Regions from separate parts of the Kurthia sp. ISK08 genome, predicted to be linked through region 1. Evidence: riboswitches for the same ligand, from Rfam matches in the RefSeq annotation. Region 1 holds a riboswitch; the other holds the start of a gene.

Region 1 (7,857 bases):
TATATACTTTTTTCGCACCTAATTTTTCACAACGTGCAATCCCCTCATCCACTGTTGGATAGGTCACACCCATAAACGCAGGCTCTACATTACGCACACCAATTTGCTCTGACAATAAGCGCGCGATTTTATAAACATCACTATTTGAATCTAAATCACTACCGCCGCGTGCTACTAATAAGACCGTCGTATCTTCATCTTGTTCGTCTTTTACAAAACCACTCTCTGCTAAACGGTACTCTAAAATATCAATTAAACTTGGGTGAATGCCTAATGGACGACCATATGTAATCGATACATGTGGATACAATTCTTTCGCTTCATCAATCGCCATTGGAATATGAATTTTTGAATGCCCTGCTTGTAAAAGCATAATTGGAATCGTAATAATTTTTTCTGCGCCGCGCTCGACACACGCCTTCATTCCCTGTGCAATATTTGGACTTTCAAATTCTAAAAAACATGTTTCCACTAAAAGTTGCTCTGGTAATTGCGCTTCAATACGCTTTGCAAATTGACGTACTTCTTCATTTCCTGCTGGTAGACGACTACCATGACCTACGATTAATACTGCTGTTTTCATCTTCAACACTCCTAATCCCCACAAGGTGCAGGGGCAATTTTGATTTTTGGTGTGAGATCTTGATAAATAAAGTTTCCAATCTTCTTCACACGTTTAAAATATTTGAATAAGCGCTCATTCGGATGCGCATTTGCTTTGTATTCTTGAATAATCGATTCTACAAGAGGTACTAACTGTTCTTTGTCTAGTCCCTCAACTACAGGTTGACCCGGGTGCGCTGTCCGTCCGACAGGTTTTGCGCCGATAAAGACATCGAATGCACCTTTTCGGTAAACAATTCCGATATCATCCATCACTGCTTTATAACAAGCCATTCCGCAGCCATTAAAACCAATATTTAATGTTTTCGGTAAGCTCATTCCACCAAATGCCTCTTGCAGTGCATCTGCATATGGAATCGCATCGGCTTTTTCACCGTCACAGAAATCACATGCCTTCATTTTCACAACATCGCCAACCGGTGCGATTATGAGACCGACTTCTCGCAAACGATCGGTAATACGTTCAGGTGATGTGGTTGGAATACGAAGAATAAATTCATGGTCTGGCGTATATTCCATCGAACCTTTTTCACCCACTACTTCGGCTAACACAAGCATTTGCTGTGGTGTAATCTTCTTATTCGCTACGCCTGGGCTGACCGCAAACTCGAAAATTGCCTCCATCTTCTGGTGAACATATTGTTTCGGTTCAACAACGGTTCCACCAAGATAGCCAAGCGCTTCCTCTGCAAGTGCTAACGTATCTACTTCAGGCTTTTTCGGCTCCACTGTAGCAATCGCTTGTGGCGCGTATGACTTTCCTGTTTCCTGATCCATCGCCCATGGTTCTGCTTCTTTTTTCAAACGCTGATGCGGCTTTAACGGTTGTTTTTCTTCACCAAGTGTATATTTACGCTGATAACCACGCGGTGTAATCATCTTCCCGTCATACATGAATGTCGACGAATTCCCAATGACAACGGTCGTCAACATCCCAATATCGTATTCCAACATCTCTTGTAGCGTCGTCATCTGAATTTGCTGCGTCTCACGATAAGCACTTTTCACTAGACCTACAGGCGTATCTGGATGACGATACATCAGTAAAATGCGCTGTGCTTCCGCAATTTGACGTGTACGACGACCACTTTTCGGGTTATAAAAAGCAATAACGAAGTCTGCCATCGCAGCTGCTTCAATTCGTTTTGCAATTAGATCCCATGGTGTTAAATGGTCACTCAAACTAATCGTACAAGCATCATGCATGACGGGTGCGCCTAGTAATGATGCACATGAATTAATAGCTGAAATTCCTGGCACAATCTCAATCGGTACACCTGTTTTCTCCGTCCAACCTTGTTCAATTAACACTTCGTACACAAGTCCTGCCATACCATACACACCTGCATCGCCACTTGAAATAACGGCAACAGACTTACCTGCCTCTGCTTGTTTTACTGCTTCTTGCGCACGCGACACTTCTTCTGTCATCCCTGTACTAATTACGGCTGTCGCTGTAATTAAATCTTGAATCAAATCGACATAGGTTTTATAACCGATGACAACGTCACATGATTTTAATACTTCTACTGCACGATTCGTAATATGCTGAAAGTCTCCAGGACCGAAGCCAACGACATACAATTTTCCTTGTTGTGTCATTAAACTTCCTCCTTCACTTTTGAAATCCCCTTAATCGCTGGTGTATCTTCATTACGAACGAACGCGCCATTTTCAAATGTAATACGCGGTACAACCGTTTTTTGCTCACCTGCAAGTTGCGCTACAAAACGTGTCGCTTCTTCTTCCGACGTAATGCTATACCAATCGCCTTTTGGATAATGCACAACGACACATGCATCTTTACAACGTCCGTTACAACGTGTACGTGATGTATGAATCTGCTCATCCAAGTTACGCGCTGTAATTTCCGCGCGAATTTTTTGTGTAATCTCTTCTCCCTCTTTACGCATGCAGCTACTACCATTACAAATTAATACGTGTGATTGCACACCATTCAAATTCCAAGTTGTCATGTCTAACATCCCCCTCGTATGTATCCGAACGATCCGCTTTTGCGCAAACAAAAAACCTCTATTCTAGGCGAATAGAGGTTGAACATCCTAAAAATGAGCATAACGAAATAAACGTAGCCCAACTACTAGTTTGTCCAAATCTCTTCCCACCGAAAAGTTTGTCCGATTTTAGAAGCAGGTTTCCTGACTCAAGTGTATCCGAACGCAGTCCCTTCTCAGCAATTCGCCAATGGATCTGACTGTTTCGACACTTATACAGTAGCGGGGGCTGTAATGGCATCTCACCATTTTCCCTTTTAACCTAAAAATAATAGGCACTCCTAAAATACAATCGTTATATGTAATTTCAAAATCTTGGTTATAATCATAACCATAATTTGTCTAACTTTCAAGACACTTTTCTGAAAATTCATTTTGATAGAATATTATTAAAGTTTATTTACCTTGAAAAAACACTGAAATCTCTGCATTTATCCAGTATTCTTACATAAAAAATTTTTGTTAAAAAAAATACGTATTGTCAAAATTTAGCGTTTTATGATAAGCTTTTTTAGAAATATCAAATAATTTTAACGATTCGATGGTGTAAGTTTTTGATGAACTTACTTAAAAGGGAAATCGGTGTAAATCCGATGCTGTCCCGCAACTGTGAAGCGGAGTGTATGAACGATATGCCACTGTTCAATGAACGGGAAGGTGTTGATACATGATGAGGCGAAGCCAGGAGACCTGCCACCGAAGATTGATTTCACCCTACGAGGATAGGCGTATGAAAGACAGCTTTTTTTGCTATGTCTTTTTTAACCTATTCTATATTGTAGAATAGGTTTTTTTGTGCACATTCTCAAAGAAAAAGGAGGACGTTTGAACGTGTTGAAGAAATTATTAAAGCTAGTTTATTTTTTACCCATTCTCTTAATCGTGCCAAATCGTGCGAATGCGATGCACATTATGGAAGGCTTTTTACCGATTGAGTGGGCGATTTTTTGGTGGGCCATCTCCCTACCATTTATCATTATGGGGATTCGTTCGATTCGAAAAACTGTAAAAGAACATCCTGAAACGAAGATGATGCTTGGATTATCTGGGGCTTTCGCTTTCGTCTTATCCGCATTAAAAATCCCATCGGTTACAGGTAGTTGTTCACATCCAACAGGTGTCGGCTTAGGTACTGTATTATTCGGACCACTGGCGATGAGTGTTGTCGGTTCAATCGTGTTACTATTCCAAGCATTACTACTTGCACATGGCGGACTTACAACACTTGGCGCGAATGCCTTCTCAATGGCAGTTGCTGGTCCAATTATCGCATGGTATGTATTCAAAGGCGCTCAAAAAGCAGGTTGGTCATTCTCCGTTGCTGTCTTTTTAGCCGCAATGCTTGGTGATCTCGGTACATATACAATTACATCATTCCAATTAGCACTTGCCTTCCCATCAGAAGCGGGCGGCATGCTTGCTTCATTCGCAAAATTCGCAAGTATTTTCTCATTCACACAAATTCCACTTGCGATTAGTGAAGGTTTATTAACGGTCATTGTTATGAACTTCTTACGAAAATACAATGTGGCAGAGTTACGTATGTTAAATATTTTTACGAAGAAAAAGGAGGCAGCTGAATAATGAAAAAGAACCTATTCTTCCTTTTCATCGTCATCGCCCTTGCCATCTTCCCTTTATTTATTCAAAAGGGTGCTGAATTTGGCGGTGCGGATGGTGAAGCAGAAGCAGCCATTACCGAAATCGACAAAAGCTATGAACCATGGTTCTCGAGCATTTGGGAACCACCAAGTGGCGAAATCGAAAGTTTATTATTTGCACTACAAGCGGCAATTGGTGCAGGTTTTATCGGCTACTTCTTCGGTTTAATGCGTGGTCGTACGAAAAAAGAAAAGGTTTCGCATGATTCCAATTGATCAATATGCTTATACGAATCGTTTAAGCAACGTACATCCTTTAGAGAAGATGGTATTGGCACTGAGTTTTTTGCTATTCGCTGTCATCACAAAGGATGTACTTATTTCACTCATTACGTTTTTCGTAATGAGTACTTTTATTTTATTTGCCGCTAAAATACCATTATCACTCTATTGTAAATTACTTCTTTTGCCTGGTTTCTTTTTGCTGACAAGTATTTTTTCGATTCTTATTTCATTTACAACGTCTACACTTCCCCCTCACTATTGGAGTATGTCATTTGGAAGTGTACAACTTTTTATCGGAAAAGCGAGTGTCGATACAGCGTTTCACCTTTTCTTCTCGGTGCTCGCAAGTATTAGTTGTCTTTATTTTATTGCACTCACAACGCCGATTAGTGCCATCACATATGCGATGCGTCAATTAAAAATACCGATTATTTTTATTGAACTATGTGAACTCACATATCGCTTTATTTTTGTCTTTTTACAAAGTATGCAGGCCATTTATGAAGCCCAGCAATCCCGTCTTGGCTATCAAAAAAAGCGCCGCTGGTTTCAATCTGTCGGTTATTTAGTGACGGCCATGTTTAAAGATGTTTTTCGACGTTCAAAACAACTTCATGAGGCGATGGCTTCTCGTTGCTACAACGAAGATATTTCAAGCCATTATGTAACGTACCAAACCGAACGCAGAAACTGGCTTGGTATTGGCGTTAGTTTATGCCTACTCGGCGCAGTTTATCTAGGAGGTTTTTATTTATGATTACATTTGACCATGTATCGTACCAATATCCTGACGGTACAATCGCATTACACGACCTATCATTCACGTTACCGCAAGGGAAAAAAATTGCACTGCTTGGCAATAATGGTGCGGGAAAATCCACACTATTTAAACATCTGAATGGCTTATTTCAACCAACGACTGGGACAATTTTTATGCATGATATGCCCTATCAATATAACCGAAAAGGACTTCAAGCATTACGTGGACAGGTCGGTATCGTCTTTCAAGATCCAGACGCACAGCTCTTCTCTGGAACGGTTGAACAAGACATCGCATTTGGCCCGACCAACCTCGGCTGGTCTTCTGACAAAATACATGCACAGGTTGAACACATAATTACGCAACTTGAACTCGAATCATTACGAAAAAAGCCCATTCACTTTTTAAGTTTGGGACAGAAAAAACGCGTGGCGATTGCAGGTGTTCTCGCAATGGAACCCCATATTTTAATTTTAGATGAACCATCTGCAGGACTCGACCGCTACTATGCCAATCAAATTATGAAACATTTGAATGACTTTCATACGGAAGAACGGACGATTATTTTATCGACGCACGACGTAGACTTCGCATATGAATGGGCTGACCTCGTACTCGTTATGCAAGACGGACAGATGACGTATATGGGGGATCCTGTCGCCCTCTTTGAAGAACAGGCGATTTTACAAGCAGCACACTTAGAACGCCCGCTACTCTTTGAAGTAGCGAAAGAACTAGGCATTCAGAACCTCGCCGACTACCCGCGTAGTCGTGTACAATTATGGGAGAAGATGAAACGACAAACCATGCTCGTGTAGGAGGTACAGAGAATGCAGATCCAAACATATGTCTATGATGAAGAAAATCAACCACAACTGCTTCATCAGGCGCATCATGTTCGTTTGCAAGGTGGCTTTTCAAATGCTGAAGGCTTTCTCACCATTCAAACAGCTACCAAACACCTCTCAACCGAACATGCACCCGATGAATTACATACACTCTGGCAATATATCGTAGATGGTTTTGCTGAATGTATAGAACGCGGCACAGCAGAAAGATATTTTCCAAATACACCGGTTATGATCAAGATGGAACAACAACGTGCACGTATGATTCGCTGCACGATCGACGAACAAACAGTGGAAGCAGAAATGAATGTATGGATGGAGGCGTTATATGAAGCAGGTATCGCTTGGTGCGACTGGCTGAATACACACACGCACAGCGCCATCGCAAGCAAGCTCTATACACAGCTCGAACAACTCAAAAAAGCCACTACATGACGAGATGTAGTGGAGGTGAAAAACTTCATATGAGTATGTGATAAACAAGCAGGTAAATCGTATTGATTTACCTGCTTGTTTTGGTGAAGCGGAAAGAATTACGTTAGCATGAATGAATGATATATTTCAATCCGCTTACTCATAAAGAGTGTTTTAAATCCCTCTATGTTCAGATAAAATTTCACAAGAAAATTCAACAATCAAAATCACTCACTAGCGTCGCATTAAAATAATTCAACGCTTTCTAAAAATCTGAATTTTCTGTAACATAATCCAAGCATAAAAAAATCCTTTATACTGGTTGAGCGGTAGTAAACCATCCAAATCCAAAACAAAGGACATAAGCATGGATAAGTTTACACGAAAAACATCATTTGAACAATGGTTTTTACCGATATCCTCGACAAAATTAGAGGAATTGGTAGAATCCCATCAATTAAATTACTATACAAAGAAGCTACAGATCGCTTCCTTCTTGAAATTACTGCTGTTTGCACAACTCAACGAAATCGAAAGTTTACGTGCTGTCAGTGAGACATTGTTTTCAGACGACCTTCAAAAAGCAACGGATTTAGAATCGATTAGCTTTTCGCAATTAGGTCGCCGATTAAATCAAATTCCAACAGACGTGTTCCAGCAAGTTTTTCTCGATTTAGTCGCTCAGATTCATGAGAAATCTCAATATGAGCATCGCCGGAAAACGACAACACCGCTGAAAATCATTGATTCGAGTACATTGCCACTCAATTTGAATAATCACAAATGGGCTGAATTCTGCAAAACAAAGTCGGGCATCAAGCTCCATTTGTGCCTTGTATACGCAGAGAAAGGGTGTTCGTATCCAGACAAAGCGGTGCTGACAAACGCGAAAGAACATGATCGTGGCCAACTAGAGGTACTCGTTGACGACAAAGAATGCATGTACGTTTTTGACCGTGGTTACTTAGATTATGAGCGATTTGACCGCATGACAGATGACGGCTATTTCTTTGTCTCACGCTTACGAAAAAACGCTGTCACTCGAGTTATCGAGCCGTTTGAACTACCAAATGATTCAACTGTATTATCTGATGAGATGATGTTGATTGGCACCACACAAAATCGTGCAGAAAACGTCTTTCGCCTCATCAAAGTGCTCGATTCAAAAGGTAACGAACTGCATCTAGTTACGAATCGATTTGATGTAAGCGCCGATGATATCGCTGAATTGTACAAATCGCGCTGGGCAATCGAGTTATTTTTCAAATGGTTGAAGCAGCACCTGAACATCAAAAAGTTCTACGCACAGA
Region 2 (7,857 bases), on a different contig from region 1:
TGATGACACTTGATTTCCAATTAGATTTCTTTAAAAAGTCATTTTTAGGAAAGTAAAATGATGATAATAAAAAGAGGTTATCCATAGCTGGGTAACCTTTTTTACATAGAAAGGACGGAGGAAAATATGCTGAAATTATTTCGATCATGGTCACTTTGGCTCCAATTGCTTATCGCCTTCGTACTCTTACTCATTACTATATTTTTTGCGATTTCACTCGGAGCGGCCATCATACCACTTCAAGATGTATGGCATGCAATTTGGTCGAGTGAGGGTGGCGAGAAAATTGATATTTTACGAGAAATACGATTCCCTCGTGTGGTTGCAGCAGTCTTTGTAGGGGCGGCTTTAGCAGTAGCAGGTGCAATTATGCAAGGTGTAACACGTAATCCATTAGCAGACCCAGGTTTACTGGGGCTTACTTCAGGAGCAAATGCCGCATTAGCCATTGGTCTCGTTGTTGTTCCAAAACTCGATTATATGGGTTCTGTTATTGCCTGTTTAATCGGCGCTGCTGTTGGTATGGGGATTGTGTACGGTATTAGTGCCACAAGTAGAAAAGGAATGTCTCCTTTAAAATTAGTATTAGCAGGGGCTGCTGTTTCGATGTTTTTACAAGCAGTAGCAGATGGTACAGGTCTATTATTCAAAATTTCAAAGAATGTTTCGATGTGGACATCAGGTGGTTTACAAGGTATTACATGGAGTGCTTATATCGTTATGCCACTTATCATCATTGCATTAATCGGTAGTATTCTTATTAGTCGACAACTAACGATTCTAAGTTTAAATGAAGAACTAGCTGTAGGACTTGGACAAAAAACGATGCAAATTAAGACGATTATGTTCATCATCGTCGTGTTACTAGCAGGGAGTGCGGTTGCGTTAATCGGTAACTTAGCCTTCGTCGGTTTAATGATTCCGCATATTGTTCGTACATTCGTTGGTGGCGATTACCGAGCAGTTATTCCAATGTCAATGATTGTAGGCGGTATGTTTATGGTCATCGTTGATTTGATTGGACGCACGATGAATGCACCATATGAAACACCTGTTGTGGCACTCGTTGCTGTGATTGGTCTACCATTCTTCTTAATTTTAGTGAAGAGGGGAGGGCGTTTCTTTGCTTAAAAAGAGTACGTATACATTTTATTTAGCGATAGGTGTCTTTTTAGTTATTTGTTGTGCTTTTTTAGGGTTATCTGTTGGTTATTCTTCAATGGGTTTTCGAAGTGTGATTGCTACATTCTTCGGTTACGGTGAAGTGTCAGATGAATTTATTTTATTCTCTATTCGTTTACCACGTATTTTAATTTTAATTTTAGCAGGTGTTGCGTTAGCAGTGGCTGGTGCAGTACTTCAAACATTGACAAAGAACGACCTAGCAGACCCTGGGATTATCGGGATTAATGCAGGTGCAGGTGTTGGAATTACGGTACTTTACTTATTTGCAAAAGGAGAGCTAACGAATTTTTCATATGCATTACCGATTGTTGGGTTTGTCAGTGCGATTATAACAGCTCTCCTCATCTATAGTTTTTCTTATGAACGAAATCGTGGGATTCAACCATTCCGATTAATTCTTGTCGGTGTTGGATTTGCAGCGGCTTTATCGGGCATCATGGTCATGCTGATTTCTTCAGCAAATCGCTCAGATGTCGACTTTATTGCAGGGTGGTTAGCAGGGAATGTTTGGGGAGCCGATTGGCCGTTTGTATGGGCTCTACTTCCATGGGTACTCATTCTCGTTCCATTTACTATAATGCGTTCGAACCATTTGAACATTTTAGGGCTAAGTGAGCCGATGGCAGTAGGATTAGGTGCTTCATTGAACAAACAGCGTATGTACTTCTTATTATTAGCAGTTGGTCTAGCAGCAGCTGCAGTATCTGTGACAGGCGGAATTGGCTTTATCGGTTTAATGGCCCCTCATATTGCCCGTTCACTTGTTGGACCACGCCATCAACGTTTTTTACCGATGACGATTGTCATTGGCCCGATTCTCTTATTAGTGGCAGATGCGATTGGTCGCTCGATTTTAACAGAATCGAGTATTCCAGTTGGGATTGTTGTCGCTATTATTGGTGCACCATACTTCTTATATTTATTAAAAAAACAAGTATAATAGATAGTAGAAGTAAGGAAACATCAGGAGGATTTTTATGAAAAAGTGGCTATTTGGTTTATCTATTTGTATGCTTATAGGCTTAACAGGGTGTAGTGAACAAAATGTAGCACAGGCGCAGGAGCAAAAATACGGTATGAATTTAGATTTAGCACGTCGCCCTTATACAATCGATGTTTTAAAGAAGTATATAGATGACGTGAAAAAATCAGGCGGGAACTATGTACATCTTCATTTAACTGATGATGAAAACTATGCATTAGAGAGTCGACTTTTAGGACAGCCAGCAAAGAAATCATGGCAGCAAAAAGACGGACTCTATCGCAATCCATTAACGAAGCAAACCTTTTTATCGATGAAGCAGATGCGCTCTTTAGAAGCGTATGCGGCGAAGAAGAAGATTGAATTAATACCCGAGATTGATACACCTAGTCATATGGGAGCTATTTTAAAACTGTATGAAAAAGCGAATCCGAAGGCAGCGAAAAAGTTGGTGCGTGATGAGTGGAATCAAATTGCACCGAATCAGTCGAGTATAAGATTCGTACAAGCATTATATCGTGAAGTTTTACAAGCTTTACCGAAAACAAAAACGATGCATATTGGTGGAGACGAGATTGCCTATGATGAAGAAGATCATGTGAAATACATCCATTACTTCAATCAAATGAATCGTTATTTGCAAAAGAAGCATGTGCGTATATGGATTTGGAATGATTCTTTATTGAAGGCAGATTTAAAAAAGTTAGATCAAACGATTGCGATTACATTTTGGAGTTGGACGGGTGAACCCGAAAGTACAACTGAAAAGAAGTATCGTGAAAAAGTTCGTCCCAGTGCGCCACAGTTAATAAAAGCAGGACACACAGTGTATAATTATAATGATTACTACTTATATGTAGATTTTACATCAAAAGGTTCAATTCGTTCGGATCTGCAGTATATGAAACGAGATATTAAAAAGAACTGGACGTTAGGGAGATGGAATTCATCTCATCAGCAAACTACGTCAAAAATTTCTGGTGCAGCCATCTCTATATGGGGAGAAGGTTCAAAGAAATATACAGCCGACCAAGTTTACAACTATACGAAAGAATTGTTTCCGACAATGATGAAAAAGGTAAAGTAGTAGTAATACATTATTTTTGAGGGGTGTTTTGATGTCTATTTATGATTTAGACGTTACATTAGAAGATGGAAAAACGTATTCAATGAAAGAGTACGAAGGAAAAGTATTATTGATTGTGAATACAGCATCAAAATGTGGTTTTACACCGCAATTCAAAGAACTCGAAGAATTGTATCAAAAGTATAAAGACAAAGGATTAGTCGTACTCGGCTTCCCATCAAATCAGTTCAAGCAAGAATTAGATTCAGGTGAAGCGGCAGCAGAACAGTGTCGTTTACAATATGGTGTTACGTTCCCGATGCATGAATTAGTTCATGTAAATGGTAAAGATGAGCATCCATTATTCACGTATTTAAAAGAACATTCAAAAGGGTTTTTAGGTAGTAGCATTAAGTGGAATTTCACAAAGTTCCTTGTAGATCGCGACGGTCATGTCGTGGCGCGTTATGCATCGAAAGATAAGCCAAGTCAGTTTGAGGAAGATATTGTCAAATATTTAGAAATTTGATTGACAATTTAGACATTTTAAGATAATATATAAATTGTAAATCAATAGTGCTTGAATTGGTGTGAGGGAATCCTTGAATTCGCCTCGCTTAAAAGGGAAGCTGGTGTGATTCCAGCGCTGTCCCGCAACTGTAAATGTGAGTGTAGTAAGCATATCCACTGTCTTTAAATAGATGGGAAGGGGCTGTTACACAGTGACCATGAGCCAGGAGACCTGCCAATTCTACTGTGCATCTTTATTTACCTACGAGGATAGGTTGATGTTAGCTACTTATGTTTTTAGTAGATGACAGCTTTCCTGTGGGGAAGCTGTTTTTTGTGCTCTCGTTACGATTCCCATTCAATGATTCAATACGACTATTTAGAACTCCCCAACTTCCGAATAGTATAATACAAAATTTGTTTCGTTACGGGACCTAACAGAACTAAACTCTAGAGAAGAAGGAATTGCGTGTTTATACGTGATTCCTTCTTTTTAATACAGTAAAATGTTTCGTTTACTTTAAAAATGTATAAATTATTTGTAAAGATATAGAAAAGCAATGTATTTAGTGCTACTATATGGACTATATATTTTGAGATGGAGAGTGAGGTTTCGGTAAATGACCGAACATGAGAAAAAAACAAAAATAAAGCAGGCGCGTTATCAAATTATTGCGGCTGACCTTGCCTCTAAGATTGTAGATCGAGAATATGAGGTTGGGCAAAAGCTATATGCACGTTCCTCATTAGCGAGTAAATATGGTGTTTCATCTGAAACGGCGCGCCGTGCCATTGCAGTACTACAAGATTTAGGAATCGTTCAAGCTACAAAGGGGAGTGGCGTCTTCATCAAGTCTTATGAAGAAGCTGCAAAATTTGTACATCAATTAAAAGATGTGCAATCAGTCAATGAAATTCAGCATGATGTCTTTCAATCCATCGCCAAACAAAAAGAAGAATTAGAGCGCTTGGAACAACTGTCACAAGAGTTAGTGTCGCGAACAAATCGTTTTCATTCGCTCAATCCATTTGCACCATTCAACGTGACTGTAACATCGGAATGCCTGTATTTAGATATGACCATTCAAGAATTAAATTTCTGGCAAAATACGACAGCTACAATTGTCGGGATTCGTCGCGGTGAAACGATTTTATTATCACCTGGACCATATGCATCAATTAAAGAAAATGATGTACTATACTTTATTGGAAATGAAGCATCTTTCGATATTGTAAAAAATTTTTTATACAAAGGATAAATCGACTTTTTAAAAGGTATATAAACCTTGTTGTGACAAGGATTCATAAACATAAAATAATGATAGGAAATGCCATGTTTCTCCCAGGGGAAACATGGCATTTTGATGCTTACATTTGACATAAGTAACAACTTTTTGTTAGGGTTAAGTTGTTACTTATTTTGTAACAAACTGATATCGCAACGAATTGAGGTGTAGCTCTTGGCTAAAATAAGAGTGGAAAACGTAAGTAAAATTTTCGGAAAAAAAATTACACAAGCAGAAGAGCTTGTAAAGAAGGGAAAAAGTAAATCAACTATTTTAAAAGAAACAGGTGCAACTGTTGGTGTTTATGATGCAAGCTTTGAAGTAAAAGAAGGTGAAATCTTCGTTATTATGGGTTTATCAGGTAGTGGTAAATCAACACTTGTACGATTACTTAATCGTTTAATCGAACCAACAACAGGGCAAATTTACATTAACGATGCAGATGTATCGAAAATGAATAAAACACAATTACGACAAGTGCGAAGAAATTCAATTAATATGGTCTTTCAGAATTTTGGGTTATTCCCACATCAAACGATTTTAAAAAATACCGAATATGGATTAAAGGTTCGAGGGGTTCCAAAGGAAGAGCGTAAAGTCAAAGCTGAAAAAGCACTTGAGAACGCGGGACTCATTGATTTCAAAGATCAATATCCAAAGCAATTATCCGGTGGTATGCAGCAACGTGTAGGTCTTGCACGGGCACTCGCAAACGATGCCGAAATTGTTCTAATGGATGAAGCCTTTTCAGCCCTCGACCCTTTAATACGGAAAGAGATGCAAGATGAGTTGTTAGAACTTCAACAAAATATGAAGAAGACAATTATCTTTATTACGCATGATTTGAATGAAGCACTACGCATTGGTGACCGAATCGCCATTATGAAAGATGGACAAATCATTCAAATCGGTACGGGTGAAGAAATTCTAACAAATCCAGCTGATGAATATGTAAGTAGCTTCATTGAAGACATCGACCGTTCTAAAGTATTAACAGCTGAAAACATCATGGTGAAACCAGTAACGATTAATCCGGCACATGATGGACCAAAAATGGCATTAAAACGTATGAAAGATGAACAAGTGAGTATGGTATTAGCAGTGACACCGCCAAAACAATTAGTTGGCTACATAACTGCAGACGACGCATTACGTTGTGCAAAAGAAGGCCAAACAAATTTAATCAATTGTGTACAACAAGATATTTTAACAGTGCCACACGATTTACTATTAGAAGAAGTGTTGCCAATTATTTCAGACTCAAAAACACCAGTAGCTGTTATGAAAAATGATCAGCTAGTTGGGGTTCTTATTCGCGGTGTAGTGATTGAAGCTCTCGCAAAAGAAACATCTGCGGAGGTGACGGCACATGAATAATTTACTCGATCAAATTCCGATGATGCCACTTGCAAAATGGACGAATAATGCAATGGATTATATTACGGAACACGGACAAGGTTTCTTTGATGCAATTCAAGAGAATACAGAAAGCATGATGCTTGCCGTTACAGATTTCTTACTTATGGTTCCAGCAATTGTATTTATTTTATTAGTTGCAGTATTAGCATTTTTTGCAACGAAGAAAAAACTCGGTTTAACGATTTTCGCAGTACTTGGTTTACTGTTTATTTATAACCAAGGATTATGGAGTGACTTAATGAATACGGTCACGCTTGTACTATTTGCGAGTTTAATTTCGATTATTATCGGGATTCCTGTTGGTATTTGTATGTCAAAAAGTAGAGTATTTGAAAGTATTATGAAGCCGGTTTTAGACTTCATGCAAACAATGCCAGGTTTTGTGTACTTAATTCCAGCTGTTGCATTCTTCGGTATTGGTTTAGTACCAGGGGTGTTTGCTTCCATTATTTTCTCAATCCCACCAACGATTCGTTTTACGAATTTAGGGATTCAGCAAGTACCAAAAGAATTAATTGAGGCATCAGAATCTTTCGGTAGTACAGGACCACAGAAATTATTCAACGTAGAACTACCATTAGCAAAATCAACAATTATGGCTGGTGTAAACCAAACGGTTATGCTATCGCTATCAATGGTTGTTATTGCATCGATGATTGGTGCAGAAGGTTTAGGTCAAAAAGTATTAACAGCTGTACAAAGAGCAGACGTTGGACCAGGTTTTGTAGCTGGTTTAGCACTTGTTATTTTTGCAATCTTAATTGATCGTTTAACACAAAGTTTCAATACTAAAAAAGGGTAGGGTGAATTAGATGAAATTTTCAAAAACAATGAAAGCAGCAGGACTAGCTTTAGGTCTTGGTCTATCAGCAGTCCTTGCTGGATGCGGTAACTCTTCAAGTTCAGATAAGTCAGATCCAACTGTTGAACTTGCATATGTAGAATGGGATACAGAAGTAGCTTCAACAAATGTTATTGCTGAAGTTTTAAAAGAAGAAGGCATTAAAGTCAAAACAACTTCACTTGATAATGCAGTGATGTGGGAAGCTGTCGCAAATAACAAAGCAGATGCAATGGTAGCTGGATGGCTACCACATACACATGGTGCGCAATATGATAAGTATAAAGACCAAGTAGAGGATTTAGGTGTTAACTTAAAAGGTGCTAAAATTGGTTTAGTTGTACCAGATTATATGAAGGTTGATTCAATTGAAGATTTAAAAGACCAAGCGAAAAAAGAAATCACAGGTATTGAGCCAGGAGCAGGCATCATGGGTGCTACAGAAAAGGCTTTAAAAGATTATAAAAACTTAAGTGATTGGAAACTAAAACAATCTTCTTCAGGTGCGATGACTGTAGCACTTGGTCAAGCTATCAAGAAGAAAGAAGATATCGTTATTACAGGATGG

The links. A riboswitch is a leader RNA that binds a small molecule or an ion and turns the genes downstream of it on or off. The one in region 1 is predicted to bind cobalamin.
Region 2: it holds a riboswitch for cobalamin, as region 1 does, so the genes downstream of both, ACKVQX_RS00895 (GntR family transcriptional regulator) here and ACKVQX_RS06905 (energy-coupling factor ABC transporter permease) in region 1, are expected to answer to the same signal.

What each region holds. Positions count from the first base shown of each region.
Region 1 covers NZ_JBJXHL010000003.1:60,617-68,473, reverse strand. Annotated here, with positions in the region: gene ACKVQX_RS06920 (sirohydrochlorin chelatase) at 1-583, opposite strand, end outside; gene cobJ (precorrin-3B C(17)-methyltransferase) at 595-2,226, opposite strand; gene ACKVQX_RS06910 (ferredoxin) at 2,226-2,600, opposite strand; cobalamin riboswitch at 2,756-2,937, opposite strand; cobalamin riboswitch at 3,165-3,352, shown strand; gene ACKVQX_RS06905 (energy-coupling factor ABC transporter permease) at 3,543-4,223, shown strand; gene ACKVQX_RS06900 (energy-coupling factor ABC transporter substrate-binding protein) at 4,223-4,516, shown strand; gene cbiQ (cobalt ECF transporter T component CbiQ) at 4,503-5,282, shown strand; gene ACKVQX_RS06890 (ABC transporter ATP-binding protein) at 5,279-6,103, shown strand; gene ACKVQX_RS06885 (hypothetical protein) at 6,116-6,568, shown strand; gene ACKVQX_RS06880 (IS4 family transposase) at 6,915-7,857, shown strand, end outside.
Region 2 covers NZ_JBJXHL010000001.1:182,685-190,541, reverse strand. Annotated here, with positions in the region: gene ACKVQX_RS00920 (iron-hydroxamate ABC transporter substrate-binding protein) at 1-56, shown strand, start outside; gene ACKVQX_RS00915 (FecCD family ABC transporter permease) at 127-1,131, shown strand; gene ACKVQX_RS00910 (iron ABC transporter permease) at 1,124-2,125, shown strand; gene ACKVQX_RS00905 (family 20 glycosylhydrolase) at 2,163-3,254, shown strand; gene ACKVQX_RS00900 (glutathione peroxidase) at 3,286-3,762, shown strand; cobalamin riboswitch at 3,803-3,998, shown strand; gene ACKVQX_RS00895 (GntR family transcriptional regulator) at 4,364-5,002, shown strand; gene ACKVQX_RS00890 (glycine betaine/L-proline ABC transporter ATP-binding protein) at 5,204-6,406, shown strand; gene ACKVQX_RS00885 (proline/glycine betaine ABC transporter permease) at 6,399-7,250, shown strand; gene ACKVQX_RS00880 (glycine betaine ABC transporter substrate-binding protein) at 7,261-7,857, shown strand, end outside.